One region of the Streptomyces sp. NPDC001002 genome, then DNA from elsewhere that is predicted to be linked to it. Evidence: riboswitches for the same ligand, from Rfam matches in the RefSeq annotation. Region 1 holds a riboswitch; each other region holds the start of a gene.
The links. Region 1 has a riboswitch for cyclic di-AMP ahead of ACWDR3_RS39375 (transglycosylase family protein). Riboswitches for the same ligand answer to the same signal wherever they lie in the genome.
Positions count from the first base shown of each region.

Region 2: it holds a riboswitch for cyclic di-AMP, as region 1 does, so the genes downstream of both, ACWDR3_RS23560 (M23 family metallopeptidase) here and ACWDR3_RS39375 (transglycosylase family protein) in region 1, are expected to answer to the same signal.
Region 3: it holds a riboswitch for cyclic di-AMP, as region 1 does, so the genes downstream of both, ACWDR3_RS26475 (M23 family metallopeptidase) here and ACWDR3_RS39375 (transglycosylase family protein) in region 1, are expected to answer to the same signal.
Region 4: it holds a riboswitch for cyclic di-AMP, as region 1 does, so the genes downstream of both, ACWDR3_RS20120 (transglycosylase SLT domain-containing protein) here and ACWDR3_RS39375 (transglycosylase family protein) in region 1, are expected to answer to the same signal.

Region 1 is NZ_JBSFLV010000146.1:17,875-22,340, reverse strand. Features, by position in the region: partial or broken gene eno (phosphopyruvate hydratase) at 1-1,213, opposite strand, end outside; gene ACWDR3_RS39375 (transglycosylase family protein) at 1,531-2,232, opposite strand; cyclic di-AMP (ydaO/yuaA leader) riboswitch at 2,237-2,404, opposite strand; gene ACWDR3_RS39370 (transglycosylase family protein) at 2,620-3,582, opposite strand; gene ACWDR3_RS39365 (cytochrome P450 family protein) at 3,775-4,466, opposite strand, start outside.
Region 2 is NZ_JBSFLV010000051.1:38,521-42,986, reverse strand. Features, by position in the region: gene ACWDR3_RS23570 (PrsW family intramembrane metalloprotease) at 1-225, shown strand, start outside; gene ACWDR3_RS23565 (aldo/keto reductase) at 251-1,207, opposite strand; gene ACWDR3_RS23560 (M23 family metallopeptidase) at 1,335-2,378, opposite strand; cyclic di-AMP (ydaO/yuaA leader) riboswitch at 2,390-2,547, opposite strand; tRNA gene ACWDR3_RS23555 (tRNA-Met) at 2,862-2,935, opposite strand; gene ACWDR3_RS23550 (alginate lyase family protein) at 3,025-4,251, opposite strand; gene ACWDR3_RS23545 (dihydrofolate reductase family protein) at 4,357-4,466, opposite strand, start outside.
Region 3 is NZ_JBSFLV010000062.1:31,106-35,571, reverse strand. Features, by position in the region: gene ACWDR3_RS26485 (TetR/AcrR family transcriptional regulator) at 1-192, shown strand, start outside; gene ACWDR3_RS26480 (SGNH/GDSL hydrolase family protein) at 304-1,089, opposite strand; gene ACWDR3_RS26475 (M23 family metallopeptidase) at 1,356-2,357, opposite strand; cyclic di-AMP (ydaO/yuaA leader) riboswitch at 2,360-2,531, opposite strand; gene ACWDR3_RS26470 (alpha-galactosidase) at 2,838-4,466, opposite strand, start outside.
Region 4 is NZ_JBSFLV010000041.1:12,161-16,626, reverse strand. Features, by position in the region: gene ACWDR3_RS20130 (peptide MFS transporter) at 1-169, shown strand, start outside; gene ACWDR3_RS20125 (CocE/NonD family hydrolase) at 228-2,222, shown strand; cyclic di-AMP (ydaO/yuaA leader) riboswitch at 2,494-2,657, shown strand; gene ACWDR3_RS20120 (transglycosylase SLT domain-containing protein) at 2,661-3,143, shown strand; gene ACWDR3_RS20115 (HAD family hydrolase) at 3,255-4,070, opposite strand; gene ACWDR3_RS20110 (LacI family DNA-binding transcriptional regulator) at 4,159-4,466, opposite strand, start outside.

The DNA of each region.
Region 1 (4,466 bases):
GTCGTGCGGGTACTTCGGGCTCGCGGAGCAGGAGACGGCGACCGCCTGGACGCGGCGCGGCGCAGTTGGTGGCGACGGCGAGGTCGGCGATGGTGACGTCCTCGGTCTCGCCGGAGCGGTGGGACATCATGCACTTGAAGCCGTTGCGCTGGGCCAGCTCGACGGCGTCCAGGGTCTCGGTGAGCGAGCCGATCTGGTTCACCTTGACGAGCAGCGCGTTGGCCGCGCCGTCCTCGATGCCGCGGGCCAGGCGCTCCGGGTTGGTGACGAACAGGTCGTCGCCGACGATCTGCACCTTGTCGCCGAGGCGGTCGGTGAGGACCTTCCAGCCGGCCCAGTCGTCCTCGTACAGCGGGTCCTCGATGGAGACGAGCGGGTACGCCGCCACGAGCTCCTCGTAGTACTCGGTCATCTCGGCGGCCGAGCGGGACTTGCCCTCGAAGTCGTACTTGCCCTCGTTGTAGAACTCGGACGCGGCGACGTCGAGCGCGAGCGCGATCTGCTCGCCCGGGATGTAGCCGGCCTGCTTGATCGCCTCAAGGATGAGGTCGAGCGCGGCGCGGTTGGAGTCCAGGTTCGGGGCGAAGCCGCCCTCGTCGCCGAGGCCGGTGGACAGGCCCTTGTTCTTCAGGACCTTCTTGAGGGTGTGGTAGACCTCGGCACCCCAGCGCAGGGCCTCGGAGAAGGACTCCGCGCCGATCGGGGCGATCATGAACTCCTGGATGTCCACGTTGGAGTCGGCGTGCGAGCCGCCGTTCAGGATGTTCATCATCGGCACCGGCAGCAGGTGCGCGTTCGGGCCGCCCAGGTAGCGGAAGAGCGGGAGGTCGCTGGCCTCGGAGGCGGCGTGCGCGACGGCGAGGGAGACGCCGAGGATGGCGTTGGCGCCGAGCGAGCCCTTGTTGTCGGTGGCGTCCAGGTCGAACATCGCCTGGTCGATCAGGCGCTGCTCGGTGGCGTCGTAACCGACCAGCTCCGGGCCGATCTGCTCGATCACGGCGAGGACGGCCTTCTCGACGCCCTTGCCCTGGTAGCGGTTGGGGTCACCGTCACGCAGCTCGATGGCCTCGAAGGCACCCGTGGAGGCGCCGGAGGGGACGGCGGCACGACCCGTGCTGCCGTCGTCGAGGCCGACCTCGACCTCGACCGTGGGGTTGCCTCGGGAGTCCAGGATTTCCCGGGCTACGACGACGTCGATGGACGGCACGAGCATCTCCTTCTTCAATGTGACGCGGCTACGCGGGCCGCGATGGCTCTGCGAGACCGAGCCTAACCGTCCCGGGGCGAACAGCCAGCCGATGGGCCGCCCCTTGGACAGAACCGGGAGCAAATTGTTTCCGAACGAAACAAAGCAGAGGGGCAAAAAGAACCCCGCCCCGGTGCGTACGGGGGAACACGCACCGAGGCGGGGAGTCCGTGGGGACGGGGGAGGCCCTCACGTGTCATCCATGATGGAGGACACGGCTGTCGGGCCGCTGTGGTTCAGCTACCAGGTCCCTGTCACCAGAGGTCCGGCCCAGGGTCCGGCTGTCACTTGAGGTGCAGCTGCTGACCCGGGTAGATGAGGTCCGCGTCCTCGACGATGTCCTTGTTCAGCTTGAACAGCTTCTCCCAGCCGCCCTTGACCTTGTGCTTCTCGGCGATCGTGCTGAGGGTGTCGCCCTTGACGACCTTGTACTCGCCGTCGCCCTTCTTGACCTTCTTGCCGGTCGGGGTGGTGACGGTCTTCTTCGCGGCCGGACGGTCGGCGGAGCGGGAGGTGCTGGTCGAGTCGTTCGAGCGGGTGCTGGTGCCGCTGCTCGAAGAGCTGCTGTTGTTCGAGGAGCTGGAGGAGTTCGACGAGCTGCCGCCGTTGTACGTGGCACCGGACAGGCCCGTGCCGCAGACCGGCCAGGCGCCCTTGCCCTGGGAGGCGAGCACCTTCTCGGCGACGGTGATCTGCTGCGCCTTGCTGGCCTGGTTGGCCTGCGCCGCATACTGGGTACCGCCGTAGGCGGCCCAGGTCGAGGCGGAGAACTGCAGACCGCCGAAGTAGCCGTTGCCGGTGTTGATGGACCAGTTGCCGCCGGACTCGCACTGGGCGACGGTGTCCCACTCGGAGGCGGTGGCGGCGGAGGCGTTGCCGGCCGCCATGAGCGGGGCGGCGATGGCGACACCGGTCACGCCGGCGAGCGTGGCGACGCGGGTGGCCTTGGACGGACGACGGTGCTTGCCCTTGCTGGAAAACAGCATGCGGAGATCCCCTCACCGACGCCTGCGAGGTGAGCTGTCGGGTTCGGGCCGTGTGAGTTGCCCGGCCGCGCGTCTCTCGGCGCACGACTTCACCCCAAGCCGGTTCCGGCACTGTCTGCCGGGCCCGGCACTTACCTGGGTCCCCCGCTCCTGCCTACGGCGCTGTGAAGCGACGACTGTTCCCTACGGCCGCTGGCAGGATTCGGCGTTGCGGCATTCGGGGTCCGTGTTGACGAACGGTGATGACCGTAGACACGGATTCCGCGGAAACTCAAAGACGATCAGGGCTTCTGAGAGTCATCCCACACTTTCACCAAACCGGACATTCAGTCCGAAGACCGTCGTTAACTCCCGTCGCTTTTCGTCCCGTTCGGCCCTTGTCCGACCCTATTCGCCGGGAAGGTTCAGGGTCTGACCGGCCGCGATGTCGTTCGGGTTCGCGCCGATGGCCTGCTTGTTCTCGGCGTAGAGCGCACGCCACCCGCCGTCCAGGCCAAGGGAGTCGGCGATGGAGGCGAGAGTGTCACCACCACGGACGGTGTACGACCCCTGCGCGGACCCTCCCTTGTCGGTGCCGACCGCATCCTCGTCGGCGCTGGCGCCGCGGTGCTTGCCGGAGCCGATCGCGCCGGTGTCGACCAGGCTCCAAGAGCCCACGGCCTGCTCGGACTTGTCCGAGTCGTCACCCTTCGCCCGATCTGTCGACGGACTGTCGCTTCCCTGTGAACCGCTCGCCGACTCGGACGGGGAGTCGGAGGGCGAGAGGTACTCGTCCGATTCGTCAGGGTTGGTCGAGGAATCGGACGAAGAGTCAGGTGAGGCCGACGGCGATGTGGACGAGTCCGTCGAGGACGAGTCGTCGGACGTGCCGCCGGGAGTGTTGGACAGGCCGGTGGAGCCGGAACCGTCCGAGGAGCCCGAGGAGGGGTCGGACGAGTCGTCCAGGATCCCGGTGTCGATGTCGGTCGACCCGTCGTCCGCCGACAGTCCCGCGGTCAGCCCGCAGGTGTGGAACGCGCCCACGCCCTGGTCGTCCAGGATCTTCTCGGCGACGGCTATCTGCTGGTTGCGGCTGGCCAGGTCGGGGCGCGAGGCGTAGTCGAGACCGCCGTACTGCTCCCAGTCGTCCTGCGACAGCTTGAGGCCGCCGTAGAAACCGGTCCCGTCGTTCTGGCTCCAGGAGCCGCCGGTCTCGCAGTTCGCCACCTTGTCCCAGGTGGTGCCGTCGGCCGCGCTGGCGCTCACCGCGCCGAGGAGCGGGATGGCGATGGCGGAGCCCGTCACACCGGCCGCGACGAGGAGGGCCGGAGCCTGGCGGGGGCGACGGTGACGACCGTTCCCGGAGAGCATGCGGGGGCCTTTCAGAAGACAGTGGTGACGAGTGCGACGCATGGTGCTGGGCACCGCACTTGAACGGTGAACGTATAGGCAGTCCATTGCTTGTCACAAGTTAATGCCGCGTAGATCACGTGAAGATCACAGAGTTGAATGCGCGTCATGTTTGCGCAGGTGGACACGTGCGCCCGCACAGTGACGATCCGGTCACCCGGGTGGCGTGAACTCGACCGGCAGCGTGCGCAGTCCACGCATGATGAGTCCCCCGCGCCATCTCAACTCGGCCGGATCCACGGCGAGTCGGAGGTCCGGCAGCCGGGTCAGCAGCGTGGCCAGCGCGGTCTGTCCCTCCAGCCGGGCGAGCGGCGCGCCGAGGCAGTAGTGGATGCCGTGGCCGTACCCCAGGTGCTGGTTGTCCCGGCGCGAGAGGTCGAGGGTGTCGGGCTCGGCGAACCGCTCCGGATCCCGGTCGGCCGCCGCGAGGACGACGAGAACGGGGTCGCCGGCCGCGATGTCCTGCCCGCCGACGGTGAGTTGCTGCGTGGCGAATCGCCAGGTCGCCAGCTCCACCGGGCCGTCGTAGCGCAGGAGTTCCTCCACGCCGGTCTCCAGCAGACCGCGTTCGCCCGCGGCCAGGGAGTCCTGGAGGAGGGTGCGCTGCTCGGGGTGGGTGAGGAGGGCGTACGTGCCGTTGCCGATCAGGTTGACGGTGGTCTCGAAGCCGGCGAAGAGCAGGATGAACGCCATCGCCGCGGCCTCGTTCTCGGTGAGGTGCTCGCCCTCGTCCGAGGCGCGGATGAGGCCGGAGATGAGGTCCTCGCCGGGCGCGGGCTCGGCGGGCAGGGCCGCGCGCTTCTTGTGAATGAGGTCGAGGAGATACCCACGCATCTTCTTCACGG
Region 2 (4,466 bases), on a different contig from region 1:
GGCCGAGCCGGCGCCGACTTCGTCGTACGGGAGAGGGAACTGCTCGCCGAGTTGTGGGCCCGCAAGGACGTGGCCCGTCCGGCGCTGGACTACGCGGCCAGGACGACGGCCCCGCCGGTCGCGGTGACCGCCCCGCCCTGGCCGGTGCACGGGGTGTACGGGTATCCGGCGCAGCCCGCCTATCCGGCGTCGCCGTACCCCGCGTACAACCCGTACCAGCCGTAGATCAACCGCGTACGCCGGAGATCGGTCAGGCCGACGCCTGCGTCAAGCGGTCGATCTCCGTCTCCGTCAGGGTCAGGTCCGCCACCGCCAGCAGGGCGGGCAGCTGCTCAAGCGTGCGGGCGGACGCGATCGGGGCGGCCACCGTCGGCTGGGCGGCGAGCCAGGCCAGGGCCACGGTCGCGACCTGCGCGTCATGGGCGGCGGCGATCTCGTCGAGGGCGGTCAGCACCCGCTGCCCCCGCTCCGACTCCAGGTAGGCGCCGGCGCGGCCCGCTCGCGCGCTCTCCACCGTCGTACCGGGCCGGTACTTCCCGGTGAGGAAGCCGGCGGCCAGGGCGAAGTAGGGGACGGCGGCGAGGCCCGCGGTGGCGGCGATGTCCCGCAGCTCGCCCTCGTAGGTGTCGCGGGAGACCAGGTTGTAGTGGGGCTGGATGGCCACGTACCGGGCCAGGTCCTCGCGGTCGGAGAACTCCAGGGACTCCCGCAGCCGCTCCGGCGTGATGTTGGAGACGGCGATGTTGCGTACCTTGCCCGACCGCACCAGCTCGTCGAGCGCGCCGATGATCTCCTCGACCGGGACCTCGGGCTGGTCGAAGTGGGTGTAGTAGAGGTCGATGTAGTCGGTTTCCAGGCGGCGCAGCGAGGCGTCGGCGGCGGCCTTGATATTCGCGCCGGACAGGCCCTTGTAGTCGGGGTGCTGGCTGACCTTGGTCGCGATGACGATGTCGGAGCGGTTGCCGCGGGCCTTGACCCACTTGCCGATGATCGTCTCGGACTCGCCGCCGGAGTTGCCCTCGATCCAGGCCGTGTAGGAGTCGGCGGTGTCGACGAAGTTGCCGCCGGCCGCCGCGTAGGCGTCCAGGACGGCGAAGGAGGTCGCCTCGTCGGCCGTCCAGCCGAAGACGTTGCCGCCGAGGGAAAGGGGGAAGACCTCCAGGTCGGAGGAGCCGAGCTTGCGCAGAGAAGCAGAGGAGGACGTCATGCTTCACATCAACGCCGGCAGCGGAGACCGGTCTTCCGCGGGAGCCGCAAAGTTCCCGTAAACAAGCGGAGTCCGCTGTTCCGGGAACTTGGCGATGCCTATCGGTGCTTTTCGACAGCGGCCTGTGTCAGGGGGTGAGGCCCTTGCTGCGCAGCCACGCCATCGGGTCGATCCCGTCGGCCTGGCCGTTCGGGTGGACCTCCAGGTGCAGGTGCGCCCCGGTCACGTTGCCGGTGGCGCCCACGCGGCCGATGACATCGCCGGTGGCGACCTTCTGGCCCACGCTCACGCCGATCGACGACTGGTGGCAGAACCACAGCTCCGTACCGTCGTCGAGGGTGAGGATCGTGCGGTAGCCGTACGAGCCAGCCCAGCCGGCCTCCGTGACGGTGCCGCTGTGGATGGCCTTGATGAGCGTGCCCGTGGGGGCGGCGAAGTCGAGGCCCGTGTGGTAGCCGGAGGACCACAGGGAACCGGCCTGCCCGAAGGTGCCGGTGATCGTGTAGGAGGCGACCGGCAGGCGGTACTGCGTGGCCAGTTCCGCCAGCTTCGCGGCCTCGGCCTTCTTCTTGGCCTCCGCCTCCGCCTTCTTCTTCGCGGCGGCGGCCTTCTCGGCGGCCGCCTTCTCCGCCTTCGCGGCGGCCTCGTCGACCTGCTTGGAGAGGGAGGCCTCGGTGGCGTACTGGACCTTGCTGTCGACCTGGACGCGCTGGGACTCGGCCTGCGCCATGATGCGGTCGCGCAGCACCTCGCCGGCGTCCTTGGTGCCCTGCTCGGTCTCGGTGGAGGTCACACCGACGCTGCTGAGGGCGGTCGCGGAGCCCTTGGCGGCGGGGGTGGAGGTCTCGCCGAAGACCGAGCCGACGTTCGGCAGGTCGGGCACGGAGATGGAGACCGGCGGCTTGCCGGTGTTGGCGCTGGCCATGCCGCCCGCGCTCACCGCGGCTATGACACCGACGCCCAGGACGGTGGAGCTGCGGGCGAATCCCCCGCCGCCGCCGCGCTGCTTGGAGACGCGGTGGCGACCGCGGTTGGGGCGGACGGAATCCTCGGTGGGGTTCCATTCCTCCCAAGGGCCCTCGTCGGTGCGGTATCCGCCGTAGCCGAACGTCTCGTTGTCACGCTGGCTCGGCACGGACGGGGCCGCCGGGGCAGGGGGGTTGGACGCCACCTGGGCGTACTCCTTTCCTTCCTTCTCGCCTACCGGGTTAGCTGACGGGTTCGGAGCAGGAAGGTCTCCTACGCGCGTAAACCGGTCGTGCGTACACGACGGACTACTCGCGATTCACCCCAAGTTGGTGGTTCCCCGGTTCCCTTGCGGGATTCGGCGCGTGCGCACGGAGCCGACTCTTGTGACGGCTGGGACGACCGCGCTGCGTTATCGAACGTTAATAGACACGGGGTGGGGATTCCAAGCTGTTCGGCTTGATCATTAACGTTTTCACGCAGGACGTTCGGGCCATGACCGGTGAAAATCGGGCGAGTTGACCAAGCCCGGGAATGAACAGAGCTGTTGACGGGATGTCAGTTGTTGGGCGGAGGGCATTCGCCTGCTCACCGGGCGTGACAACGGCCGAAGAGAGCCCGAAGACAGGGGCGGGAAATGACTCAGGGCCGGAATCCGATGATCTGGACTCCGGCCCTGTGCCGTCAGTAGCGGGGACAGGATTTGAACCTGCGACCTCTGGGTTATGAGCCCAGCGAGCTACCGAGCTGCTCCACCCCGCGCCGTTGTGTTCTCCACTGTACGCCATCCGCGGGACGGGAGTGACCAAGGAGAGATCGGGACGGGAGCGGCCGGGGAGCGACCGGGCCGGTCAGGTCGCCGGGTTTCCGGCGTGGGTCAGGGTCTCCCAGGAGACGAAGAGATCGTCGGTACCGGCCGGGCGGGTCTCCTCGGCCAGCTTGTGGGCGGCCGGGACGGAGCCGCCGAGTCGGCCCTCCAGGTGGTTGAGGGCGACCTCCAGGTCGGGGCCCATGTTCCGGTCGACCTTGCCGCCGCACAGCCACGCGGGCGGGTTCTCGCCCAGCTGGTAGCGGGCGTGGAAGGCGAGCGCCGCGGTCAGCCGGTCCTTGACCTCGCCGTACAGGTCGACGCCCTGGTGCCAGGCGGTCTCGGCGATGTGCGCGGTGGCGGCGAGCGAGTAGCCGACGTGCTTGAAGTTGCGGCAGGTCTCCTGCGCGACGCCGTCTTTGTACGTCCCCTGCTTGAACCAGTACGTCGTCAGCTTCTGCGGCGTGTTCATGGTCGAGCCGGCCACGGTGAGCGGGACCTTGCCGTCCTTCTCCAGGTAGAAGTAGGCGGGCACGCGGTCGCGGAACCGGGCGAGGGCGGCGTCGAAGGCCTTGTGGTCGTTGGTGAAGACGGCGATGCCGATCGCCGCGTCGGTCATCGCGAGGTCCCAGTTGCCGTTGTAGTCGGGCAGCTTCTCGGTGACGTACGGCTGATACGCCGTACGCAGCATCTTCTCGAACCGTGCGACCCGGTCGGCCGGCCACCCGGCACCCGGCGCGTACCGCACGATCTCCGCCGCCCGCGCCCATGTCGACCCGGCCCACGCGGTCTGCAGTCCGGCGTCCTCCTCGGAGTGCCGCTTGATCTTCGCCGACCAGGCGTCCATGATCTCCCGCGCCTTCAGCGCGTGCTCCTGCTTGCCGGTGACGCTGAAGAGCAGTGCCTGTGTGTACGCGGCGATCGCGTCCTCCCGCTCCTCCACACACCCCTGCGCGACCTTGCCGCCCCAGGGACAGTCGACGTTCTCGTACGGCTCGGGCCGGTACTTGTACGACCCGTACTTGCTGTCCCGCATGTCCAGGAACGCCTTCAGCCACGGCTGCTTCCCGGCGGTGACGTTCTTTCGTACGGTGTCCAGCTGCGCCTTGCTGACGAGCACGCCGGGGTGGGTGAACGTGGCGTCCGGGGGGAGGGCGCGGGCCATGGTCCGGGTACCGGGGTCCGCGCTGCCGCACGAGGCGACGGTCACGGTGAGAAGGGGCGCGATCAGGAGCGCGGCGGCTCGTCTTGTGAGTGACCTCACGGCCATCTTTTCCTCCGCTTATGTCCATTCGGGTCTCTCGCAGAGTGACCGTTCGGGGAGTGGGGCGCAGGATCTGTTGGGCCGATTGGACCGACAGGGCAGGGGTGGACGTCAGGCCAGGAGGTGGGAGTTGGGCGCCTTCGCTCGCTCCTCGTACTCCGGGATCACCACCACCTCGACCCCCCGCCCCGCCAACAACCCGTTCCCGTCCGCCGCCGTCA
Region 3 (4,466 bases), on a different contig from region 1:
GCCGGCGAGTTCCACTGCCCCGACCCGCACGGCACGGCTCTGCGCCTCACGGCCCTGCTCGACGGGCTCGCCGTCCAGCTGACGTCGTACCCCGGCGCGGTGCCGCGGGCGCGGGCGCAGGAGTGGGTGGACGAGGCGGTGGCCCGGGAACTGGGTCTCGCGCAGGAGGCGTTGACCGCGTCCGACCGCTGAGAGCCACCCTCTCCCCCGGTCACCCCGCCACCGCGGGGTCGATCGCCTCGATACTCCAGCGGTGTGGGCCGCGCCGTTTCAGGTCGGCACGGCCCACACCGCTGGCACCCGTCAAGCCACCCGGGCGATCCGCGACTTGATGTCGTCCGGGGACAGCGCGCCCTTCGCCGTGACGTGGTCGCCCGACGACTCGCCGCGCAGCCGCCGTCCGATCCACGGCACCAGGTACTCGCGCGCCCAGTGCACGTCGTCCCGCCGGACCTCCAGGGTGCCGCGGGGCGGCAGCGGGGGCCAGGCCTGGTCCGGGTCGGCCGGTACCTCCAGACCGAGCACCTGGCCCGCGCGCAGCGCCACGCGCGTGTGCCCCTCGGGCGAGAGGTGCAGCCGGTCGTCGTCCCAGGCCCGGCGGTCCTGGACGGTCTTGAGGGACCACAGGTCGAGCACGGGACAGCCGTACCGGTCGGCGACCGCGCGCACATGTCCGTTGTAGGTGGCGATCTTGCCGCGCAGATGCTTGAGCACGGGGACGCCTCGGGTGTCGAAGCCGGTCGTCACCAGGACGGTGCCGGCCGACTCGGTGAGCCGGGCGATCGCCAGCTCGAACCGCTCGGCGACCTCGTCGGGGTCGGTGCCGGGCCGGATGATGTCGTTGCCGCCGGCGCTGAAGGAGATCAGGTCCGGGGCGAGTTCGAGCGCCTGCGGAAGCTGGTCCGCCACGATCTGGTCGAGCAGCTTTCCGCGTACGGCGAGGTTGTTGTACGTGAAGTGGCCCTCGGGCTCCCGGTCCGCGAGCAGTACCGCGAACCGGTCGGCCCAACCGACCATCGCCCCGTCGGGGCCGGGGTCGCCGACGCCTTCGGTGAAGCTGTCCCCCACCGCAACGTACGACCCGATCACTGATCTGCTGTCATTCTTCGAATCGTCTGCCACAAGCGAACATGATTCACCTTCGAATGTGACCTACGCGACCGTAGGAAGGGGTTGACGTGCGGTGAGATAAGCCACTCCTAAAGTGTTCACCAAACCAGGAATAGCTTTCCGGCCACGGCTGTTGACGGCTGGAACGCCCTGCCGAAGGCGGCACCACGTCACACCGAAGGCCGGACCCGGGGATCGGGATCCGGCCTTCGGCAGCGTGTCAGGCAGGTGGTTCAGGGGGCGCGTCAGCCGACGGCGACACCCTTCGTACGGAGGTAGGCGACCGGGTCCACGTCGGACCCGTAGTCCGGGGTCGTACGGATCTCGAAGTGCAGGTGCGGTCCGGTCACGTTGCCGGTCGCGCCGGAGAGGCCGACCTGCTGGCCCTCGGTCACGGTCTGGCCGGCCGAGACGGAGAGCTGCGAGAGGTGGGCGTACTGGGCGTAGTAGCCGTCGTTCAGCTTGATGACGACCTGGTTGCCGTACGCGCCGCCCCAGCCCGCGGAGACGACCGTGCCCGCGGCGACGGCCTTGAGCGAGGTGCCGGTCGGGACGACGAAGTCGACGCCCGTGTGGTAGCCGCTGGACCACATACTGCCGGCCACGCGGTAGCCGGTGCCGATGGTGGCACCGGTGACCGGGAGGGTGTAGCCGCTGGAGCTCGCGGAGTCGGCGGACTGCGTGCTCGTCGAGTTCGAGGAGGCCTGGCTGTCCGAGGAGGAACTCTTCGAGGAGGAGTCCTTCGAGGACGACGAGCCCGAATTCTTCGAGGACGACGAAGAAGAGGACGAGGAAGAGGGCGACGAGTCGGTGGTGCCGGTCGCGGCCTTCTTGCCGAGCGTGAGCTTCAGGCCGGGGTGGATGAGCGACGGGTCGTCGCCGACCGCCTCACGGTTGTCCGAGTAGAGCTTCTGCCAGCCGCCGGTGACGTTCTCCTCGTCGGCGATCTTCGCCAGCCAGTCACCGGATCGCACCGAATAGGTGCGCACACCTTGGGTGTTGGCTGTGCTCTTCTTGGCGGACTTCTGTGCCGTCGACTTCTGCTGGACCGACGCATTCTCGGCGGCCGGAAGCGACTGGACGGCCTTTTCCGAAACGCCCTGGGAAGCCGATTCGGAGGTGGCCGCGTGGGCGCCGGTGGCCCCCATCAGCGGGAGGGCGAGCGCGGCGCCCCCGGTGCCGGCGACGGCGATGGTGCGGGTCAGGCGCTGGGACTTGGGGCGACGGTGCTTACCCTTCGCGGGCATGACGAATTCCTCTCCGGCGCCTGCGAGGTGAGCTGTCGGGTGCGAGCTGGAGATGCCCGGCCGCGCTTTTCGGCACGGCTTTACCCCAAGCCTCTTCCGGAGACCGGAACAGGCGGTTGTACCTGTGGGTCCCCCGCTCCTGCCGTTCACGGGTGAGTTGAGCGGACTCCGGTCGGCGGCAGGATTGGGCGTCCGTCCGGATTGGTGGCGAACGTAAGCGACCAGGACGCGAAGGAACAAGTAGAGGTTCCCTGTGAATACGTTTCTCTTGATCCCTTGTGAGAATTCACGGTCACCCTGCGTGAATTAAGGACCCGCCACCAGGCACAAACACCCTTGAAAAGCACGTGAATTACGTGGACATGCAGAACCACGCACGGTCACGGATATGACGCTCCTCACGTGACGTCACCCCAGTCCGCCTTATTCCAGAGCGAGTTGGAACGAAGGCGAACCAAGGCGCCAATTCGGACAGAAGAGTCAGATGCGACGGAGTCGGAGAACCGTCGCATCGAAGTCGCCGCGCAGCCCGGTCCGCAGTCCGTGATGCAGCAGTACGGCACCCCTGTGAACTTCGCCCGTTTCGAGGCATTCGTACGACGCTGTCGGGTCCAGTCCGCGCAGCCGCACCGCCGGCACGGGCTCGCCGTAGCTCTGCGCCTGAAGCCAGGCCAGGACCACGGTCTCGTCCCCGAGCACGTACTGGACGGCACTGAGCCCGCCCTGCGGGGCCCGCAGACGGTGAAGGTCACCGCGCTGCACGATGTGCCGGATCTCCTTGTAGAGGGCCACCCAGCCGCCCGCCTCGGCCAGCTCCTCCTCGGACCACTTGGCGAGGTCTCCGCCGACCCCCAGCACGCCCGCCATGGAGCTCACGAACCGGAAGCGCAGCGAGCTGACCCGGTCGTTGAGCTGGGTGTTGGGGCTGTCGGTGACCCAGGCGGCCATCACGCGCGCGGGGTGGATCTGGGTGAAGCCGTGCTGGATGGCGAGCCGGTCCAGCGGGTCGGTGTTGTCCGAGGTCCACACCTCGTCCGTACGGCTCATGATCCCGAGGTCGATCCTGCCGCCGCCGCCCGAGCAGGACTCGAAGGAGACCCCCGGGTGGGCCGCCCGCAGCCGGTCCAACAGGGCGTACAGCGCGCGCACGTGGTCGATCCACAGCCGCTGCGGGTACGCCTCGCCGGGCCAGCCCGCGTCGGTGAAGCAGCGGTTGAAGTCCCACTTGACGTAGTCGATCGGGGCGCTGGAGAGGATGGCGTCGAGCTTCTCCCAGAGGTACTCCTGGACGTCCGGCCGGGCCAGGTTGAGTACGAGCTGATTGCGGAACTCCGTCCGCTTTCGTCCCGGTTGGAACTGCACCCAGTCGGGGTGCGCGCGGTACAGGTCGCTGTCCGCGTTGACCATCTCGGGCTCGACCCAGATGCCGAACTGCATGCCGAGCGCGTGCACCTCGTCGGCGAGCGGCTTGAGGCCCCCGGGGAAGCGGTCGGGGTTGGGCGTCCAGTCGCCGAGTCCGGCCCGGTCGTTGACGCGCTTGCCGAACCAGCCGTCGTCGACCACGAAGAGCTCGACGCCGATCGCCGCGGCCTGCCGGGCGAGGGTGCCCTGCTGCTCCTCGGAGATGTCGAACTCGGTGGCCTCCCAGGAGTTGAACAGCACGGGCCGGTCCCGGTCCGCGTCCGGGATGACGTACGCGCGCTGGTAGGCGTGCCAGGCGCGGCTCGCGCCGCCGAAGCCGCCGTCGCTCCACAGGCCGGCGAAGACGGGGGTCGTGAACGACTCCCCGGCCGCCAGGCGCAGCAGCCCGGATTCGTCGTAGCCCACACCGCCGTTGATCTGCACGCGCGCGTCGGGGAGTTGGGCCACCGCGATCCGCCAGGAGCCCGACCAGCCGAGCGCGCAGCCGTACACCTCGCCGCGCTCCTCGGTCGCGTCGGTGTCCAGGGCGACCCAGGGCAGGTGCTGGTGGCTGGTGTGGCCGCGACGGCTGCCGATGACCCGCTCGCCGTAGGTGAGCGGTGCCGAGGTCAGCTGAGACTCCGCCGCCCAGCGGCCGTGCAGGTGGGACAGTCGCCAGTCCTCGCGGTCGGGCAGCGTCCAGGTGGC
Region 4 (4,466 bases), on a different contig from region 1:
CCTGTCCCTCGCGCTCGCCAACGGCATCCAGGCCCAGACGGTGAAGCTCTACGACGACGTCTCCAAGCCGGCCTACTTCGGCGTCAACGGCGCGATCGCGGTGGCCGCGGGCCTCGCGGTGATCGCCGCGGCGCCCTGGCTGCGCCGCACGATGCACCCGGTCCACTGAAGCCGAGTCCATTACAGCCGAGTCCACTGAAGCCCACGCAGCCACTGGGGTCACGCTCATGCACATCAGAACGTCCTTCCCGTACGAGACGACTCACGAGGACCTCCGTGTCCGGCTGCCCGACGGAACGCGGTTGTACGCCCGCGTATGGCGCCCGCTCACCGAGGAGCCCGTACCGGCGCTCCTCGAATACCTGCCGTACCGCCTGACCGACTGGACCGCGCCCCGCGACGCCCAGCGCCACCCCTGGTACGCCGGGCACGGCTACGCCTCCGTCCGGGTCGACGTGCGCGGGCACGGCAACAGCGAGGGCATGCCGGGTGACGAGTACTCGGCGACCGAGCTGGCCGACGGGGTGGAAGTGGTCAACTGGCTTGCCGCGCAGCCCTGGTGCGACGGCAAGGTGGGCATGTTCGGCATCTCCTGGGGCGGCTTCAACTCCCTCCAGCTGGCGGCCCTCGCACCCGAGCCGCTCAAGGCGGTCGTCACCGTCTGCTCCACGGACGACCGTTATGACAACGACGTGCACTACATGGGTGGTTCCGCCCTCGCCGTCGACATGCACGCGTGGGCGGCGACCATGCTCGCCTTCGTCTCCCGCCCGCCGGACCCGCTCCATGTGGGCGAGGAATGGCGGGACATGTGGCTCAAACGCCTGGAGGCCGTCGACCCCTTCATCCACACCTGGCTCGCCCACCAGACCCGGGACGACTACTGGCGGCACGGCAGCGTCTGCGAGGACTACGGCGCGATCGACGCGGCCGTCCTGGCGGTGGGCGGCTGGCACGACCCGTACCGCGACACCGTGCTGCGGCTCGTCGAGCACCTTCCGGCGGACCGGGTACGGGGGCTGATCGGCCCCTGGTCCCACCAGTACCCGGACCGCGGCCTGCCGCCGGGCCCGGCGATCGGCTTCCTCCAGGAGACCCTGCGCTGGTGGGACCACTGGCTGAAGGGCAAGGACACCGGCGTCATGGCCGACCCCCTGCTGCGCTCCTACGTCAGCGACGCGCACCCGCCGGCCACGGTCTACGAGACCCTGCCCGGCCGCTGGGTCGGCGAGCCGGCCTGGCCCTCGCCGCACGTCAAGACGACGACGTACGGGCTGCGTGGCGCACCCGCGATCGTGCGGTCGCCCATGCACACGGGGGTGGACGCGGGCCGGTTCTTCCCCTTCGGGAACGACGCCGATCTGCCGCCGGACCAGCGGGACGAGGACGCGCGCTCGGCGTGCTTCGAGTTCGAGGTGCCGGCGGAGACCTGGGTGCTGGGGCGGCCGAGGGTGCGGTTGCGGCTGACCTCGGAGGTGGCGCGGGGGCAGGTGATCGCCCGGCTGTGCGATGTGGCGCCGGACGGAGCGTCGACGCTGATCACGCGCGGGGTGCTGAATCTGTCGGCGCGGTTCGGCCGGGAGCGGGCGGTGCCCTGGACGCCGGGCGCGGTGGAGGACGTGACCTTCGAGCTGAACGGCATCGGGTACGCCGTCCCGGCCGGGCATCGCATCCGGCTCGCGGTGTCCTCGGCGTACTGGCCGTGGATCTGGCCCCAGCCGGAGTCGGCGGCCGGCTTCACGATGGACCCGGAGGGCAGCGCGCTCGAACTCCCGGTGCGGGAACGGGAATCGACGGACGGCATTCGCTTCGAGGGGCCCGAGGAGGCCGAGCCGCTCGGGGTCAACTACCCGGCCACGTTGGACGAGCCGCGGCCCGAGCGGGTGGTCGTGCGGGATGTCGCGAAGGGTGAGTGGCGGCTGGAGGTGGACCCGCGGTACGGCGGGACCCGGGTGTATCCGGACGGGTTGGAGTTCACCGAGGACGCGCTGGAGACGTACACGATCGACGAGTCGGATCCGTTGTCGGCGCGTACGCGGTCCGACTGGTCGATCCGGCTGCATCGGCCGGAGCAGGCCTGGGACACCACCGTGCGCACCCGGTCGGAGATTACGTGCGACGAAACGGAATTTATTACCTCGAATGAGGTGATCTGCACCGAAGGCGGTGAGGTGATCTTTCATCGGACCTGGGAGAAGAGGATTCCGAGAACTGCCAGTTGAGGATGAATGCCCGTTTTGCCGTTCTTAATCCTGCCGTGACTTGGGTCACGCGTTTCTGTGTATGCCCTGTGCCCCGACATGTCGGCGTTTCTCCTTCCGCCGCTTGCCAGTTGACTCTTGGCAGGCGCAAAGGATCAAGCGCCCCATAGGCCTCAGACCAAGGTCAATAGGGTCGATGTGTGAATCCGGTACTTGTTCCGGACATGTGCTCTCGCATACGTTCCCGCCCTGTCGGGTGGAACGCCGAATCCTGCCGCCGCCCGGCATCCCAGTCACGAACTCACCGCACGGCAGGAGCGGGGGACCCAGGTAAGTCGCCGGACCGGTCAGCGCGACCGGGACGGCTTGGGGTTAAGTCGCGTCCGCAAGGGCGTGGCCGGGCACCTCCCAGCCCGAACCCGACAGCTCACCTCGCAGGCGACGGAGAGGAACCTCGTCATGCCTGCATCCGCTCAGCACCGTCGCAGCCGCAACTCCCGCCTCGCCCGCAAGCTCGCCGTGCTCGGCACGGGGGCCGCGGTGCTCGCCCTCCCCGTCATCGGCGCGACCACCGCGTCCGCGGCTCCCTCGTCGACGGTGACCGCCGCGTCGCTGGGGTACTCCAACACCCTCGACGGCTGGATCCGCGCCTCGCTCCAGGTCATGGCGCAGAACGGGATCCCGGGCACGTACGACGGCATCTACCGCAACGTGATCCGTGAGTCGTCCGGCAATCAGTACGCCATCAACAACTGGGACTCCAACGCGGTGGCCGGCACCCCGTCCAAGGGCCTGCTCCAGGTGATCGACCCGACCTTCGCCGCGTACCACGTGGCCGGCACGTCCTTCGACCCGTACGACCCGGTCGCGAACATCACGGCGGCCTGCAACTACGCGGCGGCGGTTTACGGCTCGATCGACAACGTCTACGGGGCGTACTGACTCCGTCGGATCGGCCGCGATGGGAAGTGCCGCGATGTGTTCGTTTGCGGCTGCGGCGCCGTCGTGGCTGGTCGCGCAGTTCCCCGCGCCCCTGAAGGCCCTTCGGGCCTATCAGGGGCGCTGTGGGAATAGTCGTTCCAGGACTACGGCGATGCCGTCGTCCTCGTTCGACGTCGTCACCTCGTCTGCCACCGCCTTGAGTTCGGGGTGGGCGTTGGCCATGGCCACTCCGTGGGCGGCCCAGTCGAACATGGGGATGTCGTTGGGCATGTCGCCGAAGGCGATCGTCTCGTGCGGGCCCAGGCCCAGGTGGCGGGCGGCCAGGGCGAGGCCGGTCGCCTTGGTGACGCCGCATGGCTGGAGTTCGACGGTGCCGGGTCCCGACATGGTGACGGTGGCCAGTGAACCCACCACTGTGCGGGCCGTCGTGGCCAACTCGTCGTCGGACAGGTCGGGATGGCGCAGCAGCACCTTGCTGATCGGTTCGTGCCACAGGTCGTCGCGGCGGCCGACCTGGACGGCGGGCAGGGTGGGGTGCGGCATGAGGTAGCCGGGTTCGATGAGCGTGAGTCCGTCGACGCCGTCCTGGTCCACGGCCGCGTACACCTGCCCGACCTCCGCCTCGATCTTGCCGAGCGCGGTCTCGGCCAACTCCCGGTCCAGGGTGACCGACCAGAGCAGCCGGTCCGCGCCGGCGTCGTACACCTGCGCGCCCTGCCCGCACACCGCGAGCCCCCTGCTCCCCAGGTCGTCGAGGAGCGGTCGCACTCTCGGGGCCGGCCGTCCGGTCACGACGAGATGGCGGGCCCCGGCGCCGACCGCCCGCGCGAGCGCGGCGAGAGACCGGTCGGAGAGGGTGTCGTCGCCCCGGAGCAGGGTGCCGTCCAGATCCGTGGCGATGAGTGAATATGCGAGGGGTGCGGCCATGATCAGAGAATACGGATGGAAAGCCCGGCTAACTCGACGCGAACCGGACGGTTGCTGACTACATGTGCGTGGACAACCGGAGTTCGGGTCACGCCGACTCCCTGATCACCAACTCCGTCGGCAGCAGCACCCCCGCCGTGTCCTCGCCGGCGATCTGCGCGAGCAGCATGCGGACCATCTCGGCGCTGATGCGGTCGTAGGGCTGGCGCATGGTGGTGAGCGCCGGGGTGCCCGCGGTGGCCGCGGCCGAGTCGTCGAAGCCGCCGACAGCGATGTCATCGGGGACCGAACGGCCGGACTGCTGAAGGGTGTTGACGACGCCGAGGGCCATGAGGTCGGAGGCCACGAACACCGCGTCGATGTCCGGGGTCCGGTCCAGGAGTGCGCGGGCGGCCC